Regions from separate parts of the Thalassotalea sp. PLHSN55 genome, predicted to be linked through region 2. Evidence: riboswitches for the same ligand, from Rfam matches in the RefSeq annotation. Region 2 holds a riboswitch; each other region holds the start of a gene.
What was found. A riboswitch is a leader RNA that binds a small molecule or an ion and turns the genes downstream of it on or off. The one in region 2 is predicted to bind cobalamin.
Positions count from the first base shown of each region.

Region 1 (3,281 bases), 150 kb from region 2:
GCATAACATCGATAAGTTAACCCACTGCGAGCCAATCGCAGCCAGCTTTTTCTGCATAACCGCTTTACCCGGTAGTAAGCCGAGCATAGGGAATTTTTGCCCAGATAAGTCAGTAAGTTGCTCTAGCAGATATAACATGCCGCCACATTCAGCAATTATTGGTTTTTGACTATTAGCAAAGCTTTGAACGCTATTGATAAAACTGACATTAGTTTTTAGTTTTTCCGCGTACAATTCTGGGTAACCACCGGGGATATATAAAATATCACCATCAGGTAAGTGCTTATCGGTTAGTGCAGAGCAGTAAATAATGTCTGCGCCTGCTTGCTTTAAAAAGGCGATATTCGCGGCATAAATAAAGCTAAAGGCAGCGTCGCGAATAATAATAATGCGAGTACCTGACAATGCCTGCTCATTGCCTTGTAGCTGTGCGGTTTGTTGTGCGCTAAAAAACTCGACTTTTTCCGGTAAATTAACCAGTTTAGTATTGGCGATGTAGCTAGCCGCTTGATCAAGTTGGCTATCAATATCCGCCAATTCTTGTGCCTGTACTAAACCTAAATGACGCTCCGGCAAAGTAATGCTATCGTCTTTTGGCATGCGGCCGTAATACGTAAATTCATCAGGTAAACTATTACTGAGTAACTCGCCATGTCGGTCGCTATTAACACGATTGGCAAGCACCCCAGAAAAAGGCATGTTTTCACGAAACTTGGCTAAACCAAAGGTAACCGCGGCAAAGGTTTGCGCCATGGCTTTGGCGTCAATCACGCCCAGTACGGGAATATTAAAATACTCGGCTAAATCTGCGCTACTTGGCGTGCCGTCAAATAGCCCCATGACTCCTTCAATTAAGATCAGATCTGACTCTTGTGCCGCACGATATAGCAGCTCTTGGCAACCCTGCTCGCCGACTAACCAAAGATCTAATTGATATACTAGCTCTTCACTGGCTTGCCTGAGGATCATAGGATCAATAAAGTCTGGCCCGACTTTAAATACCGTGACCTTGCGCCCTAAATTACGGTGATAGCGCGCGAGTGCAGCAGTTACGGTGGTTTTGCCTGAGCCTGAATGCGGCGCTGCAACAATGAGTGCAGAACACTTTACGCCGCTACCTGCTTGCTGCTGCGGTCGATGCCTAAAGGCTTTATTTTCTATAGCCACTGATAAACTCCTTCAATGAAAATACCTTGCTCGATAATGTAAAAATCAACTTCAGCAAACTAATGTTTATGTTTAACATTGGCGGCGTTATTGATGGTTTTGTCAGCAAAGAAATGGCTCAGGTTAAAGTCAATCACCACCGCTGACAGCACATAAAAGGTCGGGTTAACAATATATTTGAAAAAGTACTTATCAACACGCGCTGAATATTCAGCCCAAGACAGTTCAGGGAACTTGCCAGAGAATGCGTAATAACTACCATTTGAGATAAAAAAGGCGATTGAGCTTGCCGCAAATAACGCAAAGGCAACTTGCAGCACATTTATTTGCCGGCCCTTTTGCTGCCAGTTGGGGCGAGCATAAAAACCTGCCGCAAACATCACACCATAGCTTAAGACCAATGCCGGATACGAGGTGGTAATGCAGTCACCAAACTGACCACGGTAATACGATGACGCCATATCGATAGTCACGCTAAGCAGATAAAAAAACCAAAAGGCTTTCATATTACGTAAATACATACCCGCCAAGAAAAAAATAGCAATTGAAGCGCTCGGCAAATGATTCAAACTGGCAAAGTGATGCGTACGAGTTGCCAGCATAAGCAAAGTTAATACGGCAAAAATGGCAAAGACCAAACGAATGGGTAAATTTGAGGTGGCTGATTTCATAACAATACCGCTATTTAACAAACAATTAATAGTAACGGTGGTGGAAATCAAAGTAGGTAAACGAGTTAAGACATGCTGCCAATGAAAATAACGTTCACAATGATAAAACGCGACAATGCACCTTTATCAATGCGCTTTTATGATTTCATTTTCAGGCAGTAAGACAAACCGTGTACTTTTCTCTGAATAACCGCCCACCGCAGTTGTCGAGTAATATTTATCAATAGCAGCTAACGATATTCGAATGGCGTTAAACTTTGCGCTAAAAATAAATATGATCAGGCCGGTCTCCGGACTCCTGTTCATCGCATCTGCAACACCTTCCCATATTTATCATCAAAGCCTGTTGGCTAAGCGATTTTATACAGTGGTTTTGTTGCTGCTCACAGTTACCGTTGCGGGGGCAGTACTGGCATTTCACCAGTTTCACGTTTCATCTTAAAGCGTTATTTTTCTGATAATTTTTATCTGTAAAATAACACAAGACACCTAAATCAAGGCAGATCTTACGGCATGCATCTAGGTTATTCAACCGCTATGCAAATTTATAAAACCAGCTTTTACAAAAACAAATAATTATTGATATCTACTAAGGCGAGCTAAAAACATTCCGGTCGTTCAACCTTACAATTCCCTCAGCCAAATATTTCTAAAGCTAATTTCACCATTGTGATCTTGCAGCAATATAGGTTTACAGCCATGTGCGTTGAAGTATTTTGCTTTACCAACATACATAGTTGTGCCTTCTATTTCAAAGTGGTCTTGTATTAATACGCCATTATGTAACACGGTAATATGTGCGGGTTTAGTAAGGACACCAGCGTTATCAAATTGAGGTGCGCGGAAAATAATGTCAAACGTATTCCATTTACCACTCGGCGATAAAGCATCAACCAAAGGCGCTGCTTGCTTATAAATTGAACCGGCCTGACCATTTACGTAAATTTTATTGTTATATGTATCAAGAATCTGGACCTCATAACGCTCTTGTATTTTAATACCGCTATTAGCATGAAGAGGTGCATCTTTACGGCGTTCACTCACGATAGGCGCACGCCATTCTAAGTGTAATTGCATATCACAAAAGCTCTGCTTAGTAACAATAGAGCCTGTTTTGGGTTTCACCGTTAAACGGTCGTTTTCGTAAATCCAATTAACCGGCTTTCCATTAGTATGCTGCCAATATTTTTCTACGTCACTTGCTTGTTGTAGTAAAGGAATTGCGTCTGACGGAATTGGGGTTACTTGTACTTTTTTAGGTACTGGATGCCAAATCTCAGTTAATTTAGGATCTACTTTATTCCCATATGTTGCTGTCGTTGTTATTAACCCTATTAGAATAGCGCTTACTTTACTTAGCTTTATAATGTTATTAGTCATGAGTATTTGCGCCTTTAAATTCAGTAGATTGAAGTAACTTATTTACGTTATATCTAAGTACTT
Region 1 covers NZ_JBPDIH010000002.1:500,997-504,277, forward strand. Annotated here, with positions in the region: gene ACRRSQ_RS05320 (cobyrinate a,c-diamide synthase) at 1-1,167, opposite strand, end outside; gene ACRRSQ_RS05325 (hypothetical protein) at 1,227-1,838, opposite strand; gene ACRRSQ_RS05330 (hypothetical protein) at 1,965-2,144, opposite strand; cobalamin riboswitch at 2,103-2,346, opposite strand; gene ACRRSQ_RS05335 (3-keto-disaccharide hydrolase) at 2,463-3,218, opposite strand; gene ACRRSQ_RS05340 (DUF7133 domain-containing protein) at 3,211-3,281, opposite strand, start outside.
Region 1: it holds a riboswitch for cobalamin, as region 2 does, so the genes downstream of both, ACRRSQ_RS05325 (hypothetical protein) here and ACRRSQ_RS04715 (ABC transporter ATP-binding protein) in region 2, are expected to answer to the same signal.

Region 2 (3,281 bases):
TTCAATGACAACAGGCATGTTCATTATGCCAATATCGGCTCTGTTAATGGCGTCAGGCAATATGATGAGCTCTGATATTGACCTTGGTTTTATGCAGTTTAACCCGATTGCCTTTATGATGATTGTTGGCATTGTTTTTCAAGGCTTTGCTGAATCGTTTATTTCACCACGCTTTTTAGAATATTTTTCACTGCAAGCACCAAAAGGTGAAGAAGCGCTTTACCTTGGTTTCTCGCATTTACATTCATTTATTAGCTCATTATTGGGTTTTGGTTTATCTGGTTATTTACTTGATGCGTATTGCCCAGATCCACGTAAATTTGCTGATCATCAAGCATGGCAAGAAGCCGCAGTAAATGCGCATTATATTTGGTACATTTTTGCTGCAATTGCCACGATATCTGCAATATCGTTAGTTATTTACGGAAAAGTGATCACTCACTTAGATAATAAGCATCAAGCTAATATTAACGCCGAGTTACCTGCATCTAGCTAATACTTACTTTGAGCTTGCGACCACAAGCAGATACAAAATTTTAAACTGCAAAGATCAACACGCTCTAATAGGCCGTTATCGTTTTCTCTGATAACGGCTTGTTATTTTTTTTAAAGTTAATACTATGAGCGCATTCATCCCTAATGTTTGCGTTTTATTATGTCTACCACTTCCAACCAAGCAGCCGCGCAAAGTTCTATAAATAAAAGTAAAGATAAAAGTAAAAATAAAACAAAAACGTCAGCAGACACTCAAACACTCAGTCATGCACACTATAGCGAGAGCACTTTATATCTTGTTCGCCATGGCGAGATCGCAACTCCGGGAATTTTAGCGGGGAAAACCGATGTTGCGCTGTCAGATAAAGGTTGGCAGCAATTAAGCCATTCAGTGGCAAACTTAGCTAAAATTGATGTTTGCATTAGTTCGCCGCTGAAACGTTGTCGGTTATTTGCTGAAGATTTTTGTCAACAACATCACCTCGATTTAGTTATTGATAAGCAGCTTGCAGAAATGAATTTTGGCGATTGGGATGGAAAAAGTTATCAAACGCTATGGCAGGCAAATGCGAATAACGACGCTGCTAAAACAACAGAGAACTTTAATCTTGGCGATTTCTGGCAAAATCCTTGGCAATATGCCATCAAAAATGCCGAGCATATTAGCGATTTTACCGACCGTGTTGACGCTTGGTGGCATAATTGGTTAAGCCAGCAAAATCATCAACAAGCTAATACTTGTTCGTTAATATTTGCCCATGGTGGAGTAATTAAGCACTTACTTGCACGTATTTTGGCAATGCCGATCCCTGGTACTGGCCATATGAGCGCCATTGATGTGCCATACGCTAGTGTGATTAAGATTAGTGTTTGTCATGACTCACAAGGTAAACATTGGCCTAGGCTTGTCTTGTAAAGTTTACGTTAAGCTTGACCTGACACAGATAAAAACTAAATAAACCTTGCTATTTTGTGGCGGTTATCGATAATCGCGGCTATTAAAATTTATTATGCATTTTTAATGAATTGTTCGTTTTGAACAATTTTGGGAATGTGGTGAAAATCCACAACTGTACCCGCAACTGTAAGGCTTTGTTATTCATATTTAAAAATGAATTAACGCTCGCTAAGTCAGGATACCCATTAAAAATTGCGTTAAGTAACAAGTCGAGCGGGCTACTCGAACATTGTCTCTTCAACTCTATTTTCATAGATGCGCAGTGCTTTGTTTGGTCGCCTAAATAAAGGCGAGTCAATATTGCGTACAGAACAAACTTCTTTATCAAATTCACTGATTTCAGTTGAACAACTTAGTTGGCAAACTGAGGGTAAGTTGATCCTTGATAAAATTAATTTTAGTGTTGCTCAAGGCAGTTTTACTGGCTTACTCGGGCCAAATGGTGCTGGTAAGTCGAGCCTATTACGCTGCTTATATCGCTTTGTAAAACCTGATGCCGGACAGGTGATTTTGCAACAGCAAGATATCTGGCAAATATCCGCTAATGACTTTGCCCAGCAAGTTGCGGTGGTATTACAAGAGTCGCCGTCGCATTTTAACTTAACGGTATTCGACGTTGTTGCGTTAGGCCTAATTCCGCACAAAGGCATTTTCACCCGTGCGCAAAGTGCTGATAACGACAAAATTAGCCAAGCGATAGCGCAAGTTGGTTTAGCCGACAAAACTAAGCAAAGCTTTGAACATTTATCTGGTGGTGAAAAGCAGCGAGCTTTAATTGCGCGAGCGATAGTGCAAATGCCCTCTGTTTTGATAATGGACGAGCCAACCAGTCATTTAGATGTACGTTATCAAATTCAAGTGATGGAGCTTGCTAAATCGTTAGGCATTACCATTATTGCCTCTTTTCATGATTTAAATTTAGCGAGTGCGATGTGTGATAATTTATTGGTGATCAACCAAGGTAAACTGGTCAGCCAAGGCAGCCCAAAGAAGGTTATCAACGCGCAAATGTTGTCAGATGTTTTTGGCGTATGCGCACAAGTGAATATGCATCCTCAGCACAATGTGCCACATATCACCTATTTTTATGACTATTTCCAGCAAGCCGACCACTCGCCAACATTAGCAGGAGCACGTCATGATTAAAGTCAATCAAAGCTTGGCGTTAGTGCTGACCCTTTTATTGTTGCTATTGAGCTTTTTCACTGCTTTGTCGATGGGAGCTGCTGATATTGGCTTTGCTGATGTTTGGCATAGTCTTATGCCCACCGCGCAAGGCGAGCAGGCCTTTTTTCTTGAACGTATTATTTGGCAACTTCGTATGCCGCGTACTATTTTGGCTTTTCTTGCTGGCTGTGGTTTAGCGGTTGCCGGGTTAATATTGCAAACGGTGACGCGAAATCCATTGGCTGATCCGTACCTTTTTGGTATTTCGTCAGGTGCATCGCTTGGCGTGGTTATTCTGGTCGCTGTATTTGGCAGTGCGCTAACGTTATTAACCTCGGTGGCGGCATTTATCGGCAGTTTATTGGCAATGGTGATGTTATTGATCATCGCCGGGCGCAGGCAGTCTCAGCAAGTTGAGTCGATGCTATTAGCCGGTGTCGCCTTGTCATTCTTATTTAGTTCAGTGACGAGCTTGTTGCTGTATCACACCGACCCACAAGCAGTGGCAGCAATATTATTTTGGACCATGGGCAGCTTTTCTCGAGCTCAGTGGGCAACGTTATGGTTCCCTGCTGTGGTAATTTCTACATGTGTAGTGGTTATGCTTGCTTATCGTCGCCAACTTAACGCCATGTTGTTGGGGGATGAAAGTGCAACCACT
Region 2 covers NZ_JBPDIH010000002.1:354,595-357,875, reverse strand. Annotated here, with positions in the region: gene ACRRSQ_RS04725 (MFS transporter) at 1-496, shown strand, start outside; gene ACRRSQ_RS04720 (histidine phosphatase family protein) at 656-1,411, shown strand; cobalamin riboswitch at 1,499-1,657, shown strand; gene ACRRSQ_RS04715 (ABC transporter ATP-binding protein) at 1,754-2,599, shown strand; gene ACRRSQ_RS04710 (FecCD family ABC transporter permease) at 2,592-3,281, shown strand, end outside.

Region 3 (3,281 bases), on a different contig from region 2:
TAGCATCAACGTATCAAGCACCTGTTATGCTACTGGCACTGCTGCTTGGCTTGGCATTGCATTTTTTATTTCACTCGCCAAAGCTACAATCGGGTATTGCATTTTGTTCAACCGCGCTGCTGAGAATGGCAGTGGCTTTAGTGGGAGTGCGAATAGCCTTTGCTGATGTCATGTCTTTAGGCTTTGAAGCACCATTGTTGATTATTGCATCTATGATAGTTTCTATGGGCTTTGCGGTTGTGCTTGCTCGATTATTGTCATTACCGACCTCGTTTGGTGTGTTATCGGGTGGCGCAGTGGCAATATGTGGCGTATCTGCGGCAGCGGCTATATCAACGGTATTGCCTAAAAACGCGCAGTTTGAAAAGTTTTTTGCATTAACCGTTGTCAGTATTACCGCGCTCGGCACGATGGCGATGATTTTTTACCCGATTGTGGTAACTACGCTAGGTTTATCAGATCAACTTGCAGGCGTATTTCTTGGCGGCGCTATTCACGATGTTGCCCAAGTTGCAGGTGCCGGTTATTCGGTTTCAGAAACCACTGGCGATATTGCGATGTATATTAAGCTAATGCGTGTTGCTTTATTATTGCCGATTGTGATGATCATTTTTTGGCTATTCAAAGGGCAAGGACAAAGTAGCAAGAAAGGCGTTAGCAGCTTTATACCAAGCTTTTTAGTGGTGTTTTTTGTCTTGGCGTTAGTGAATAATTTAGGACTGTTACCAACCGCTTTGGTTGATGTGATTAAAATATTATCTCAATGGTTTCTTGTCATTGCTATGGTCGCAATAGGTATTAAAACCTCGTTAGCTCAAGTGCTGTCGGTTGGCTGGAAACCGATATTTTTACTGACCTGCGAAACGCTATTTTTTGCGGTGTTGATCATCTTGGGCGTTTTGTATTGCTTATAGACAAGACAATCATAGTTTCAGAAAAAGTCGAACCTTAAGGTGTGTAACGTTCGACTTTTCAGTTAGTTACCAATCAATGCCTTTTTGCGCTTTAATGCCAGCATTAAAGGCGTGGCGCGTTGGTTGAACTTCGCTGATGGTGTCGGCAATATCAAGTAATGAACGATGACAAGCACGCCCCGTTACAACCACATGCTGGTTAACTGGGCGATTAGTTATTGCGTCTAGCACGTCGTCTAAATCTAGATATTTGTACGACAACATGTAAGTCAGTTCATCTAATAAAACCAGATCAATGCTATCGTCGGCTAACATTTTCTTAGCTTCAGCCCAAACCGCGGTTGCAGCAGCAATATCTTTACTTTTATCTTGGGTATTCCAAGTAAAGCCGGTATTCATTACGTGAAAAGTTACGCCATTTTTTTCTAATAAGTTACGTTCGCCGCTATCCCACTGGCCTTTAATAAATTGCGCAACGCCAGCGGTTAAACCGTGGCCAACCGCACGAGTTACTGTACCAAAACCCGACGTTGACTTGCCTTTACCGTTACCAGTAATAACAATAAGTATGCCGCGTTCTTCGGTTGCTGAGTCAACTTTTGCATCAATTTTGTCTTTGAGCTTTTGCATGCGTTGTTGGTGCTTTTCTTCACTAGAAAGAGATTTTTTGTCTGTCATAAGAGGAGCCTTAATATTTTAAGGATACCAATGTAGGAGCGAAAGTAGTGCGCTGGACCATTTTGATTCAGACACTCTTCGTGTTTTCCCGCACGAATATCTATTTAATCTAATTGTTTTTTAGCTTAGTCATTTAGCTTAGCTTTTGGCGGCAGGTACTCTGGCTTTACAGTTGCGGGAACAGCAATGGACTTTCACCATTTTCCCCTGCGAGTCAATCACCGAATTCTTTAACGGCAATTAAACTGCACCAGTTTACCTTGTCGTTAATAGCAGCGCAAAACAATAAAAATTGTTTGATAAAAAAGGGCCTGTTGGCCCTTTTTACATTGCGATTAACGATAAAACCTAGTGCTTAATTACCAAATTTTTACGCGTTTCTCAGGGGCAATATACATGGCATCACCTTCTTTTACGTCAAAGGCTTGGTAGAATTCATTCATGTTTGATAAAGAACCTAAGGCTCTAAATTCACCCGGTGAATGTGGGTCAGTTGCCACGCGGTTGCGCATCGCCTTCTCTACAAATTTTGAACGCCAGATTTGCGCGTAACCCATAAAGAAACGTTGATCGCCAGTTAAACCGTCGATAATTGGTGCTTCTTGACCATTTAAAGAGGCTTTATAGGCTTTATATGCGATAGTAACACCTGATAAATCACCAATGTTTTCGCCTAAGGTTAGCTCACCATTAACATGTAAACCTTCAAATACTTCGTAACCCGCGTATTGCTCAACAAGTATTTGGGTGCGCTTAGCAAATTCTGCTAAGTCTTGCTCTGTCCACCAATTTCTTAGGTTGCCGTCGGCATCGTACTTACTGCCTTGGTCATCAAAACCGTGGCCCATTTCATGGCCAATTACCGCGCCAATGCCGCCGTAATTTACTGCGTCATCTGCTGCCATATTGAAAAATGGTGGTTGTAATATTGCTGCAGGAAATACAATTTCATTCACGGTTGGGTTGTAATAAGCATTAACGGTTTGTGGTGTCATACCCCATTCCCAATCTTGAATTGGACCACCTAATTTTTCAACTTCTTTGTGATGACCCACCATGCCAGAGCGGACAATGTTGCCAACTAAATCATCTGCTGAAATCGTTAATTTTGAGTAATCCTGCCACTTATCTGGGTAACCAATTTTAGGAGTAAATGCCGCTAATTTCACATGCGCTGCAGCTTTGGTGTCTGTGCCCATCCACTCAAGCTCGTCAATGCTTGCGCCATAAGCGCTACGCAAATTTTCCACCAACTGACTCATGCGAGTTTTCGCTTCAGGTTTAAAATGACGACCTACGTAGATTTTCCCAATAACTTCACCTAGGTTATTATTAACAACACTTACACCGCGCTTCCATTGTGGGCGTTGCTCTTGGCGACCATTGAGCTGTTTTGAATAGAAATCAAAATTCTCATTATCAATTTCTTCAGTTAAATAAACCGCATAGGCACTTAAGGTATGAAACGTTAAGTAAGTTTGCCAGTCAGCTAAAGAAGATTTAGCGAAAACTTTACCAAAACCTTCAATGAAATCAGGTTGGTTAATAATAATGTCTTTTTGCTTAGCCACGCCTTGAGCATCAAGGTAAGCTGACCAATTAAAGTCGCCTGCTAATTCAGCTAATTGGCTCACTTGGAATTTATTGTAACGCTTTTCGCTATCACGACTTTGTACACGAGTCCAGTGG
Region 3 covers NZ_JBPDIH010000007.1:251,295-254,575, forward strand. Annotated here, with positions in the region: gene ACRRSQ_RS15160 (YeiH family protein) at 1-914, shown strand, start outside; gene cobO (cob(I)yrinic acid a,c-diamide adenosyltransferase) at 981-1,592, opposite strand; adenosylcobalamin-variant (AdoCbl-variant) riboswitch at 1,738-1,817, opposite strand; gene ACRRSQ_RS15170 (M13 family metallopeptidase) at 1,952-3,281, opposite strand, start outside.
Region 3: it holds a riboswitch for cobalamin, as region 2 does, so the genes downstream of both, cobO (cob(I)yrinic acid a,c-diamide adenosyltransferase) here and ACRRSQ_RS04715 (ABC transporter ATP-binding protein) in region 2, are expected to answer to the same signal.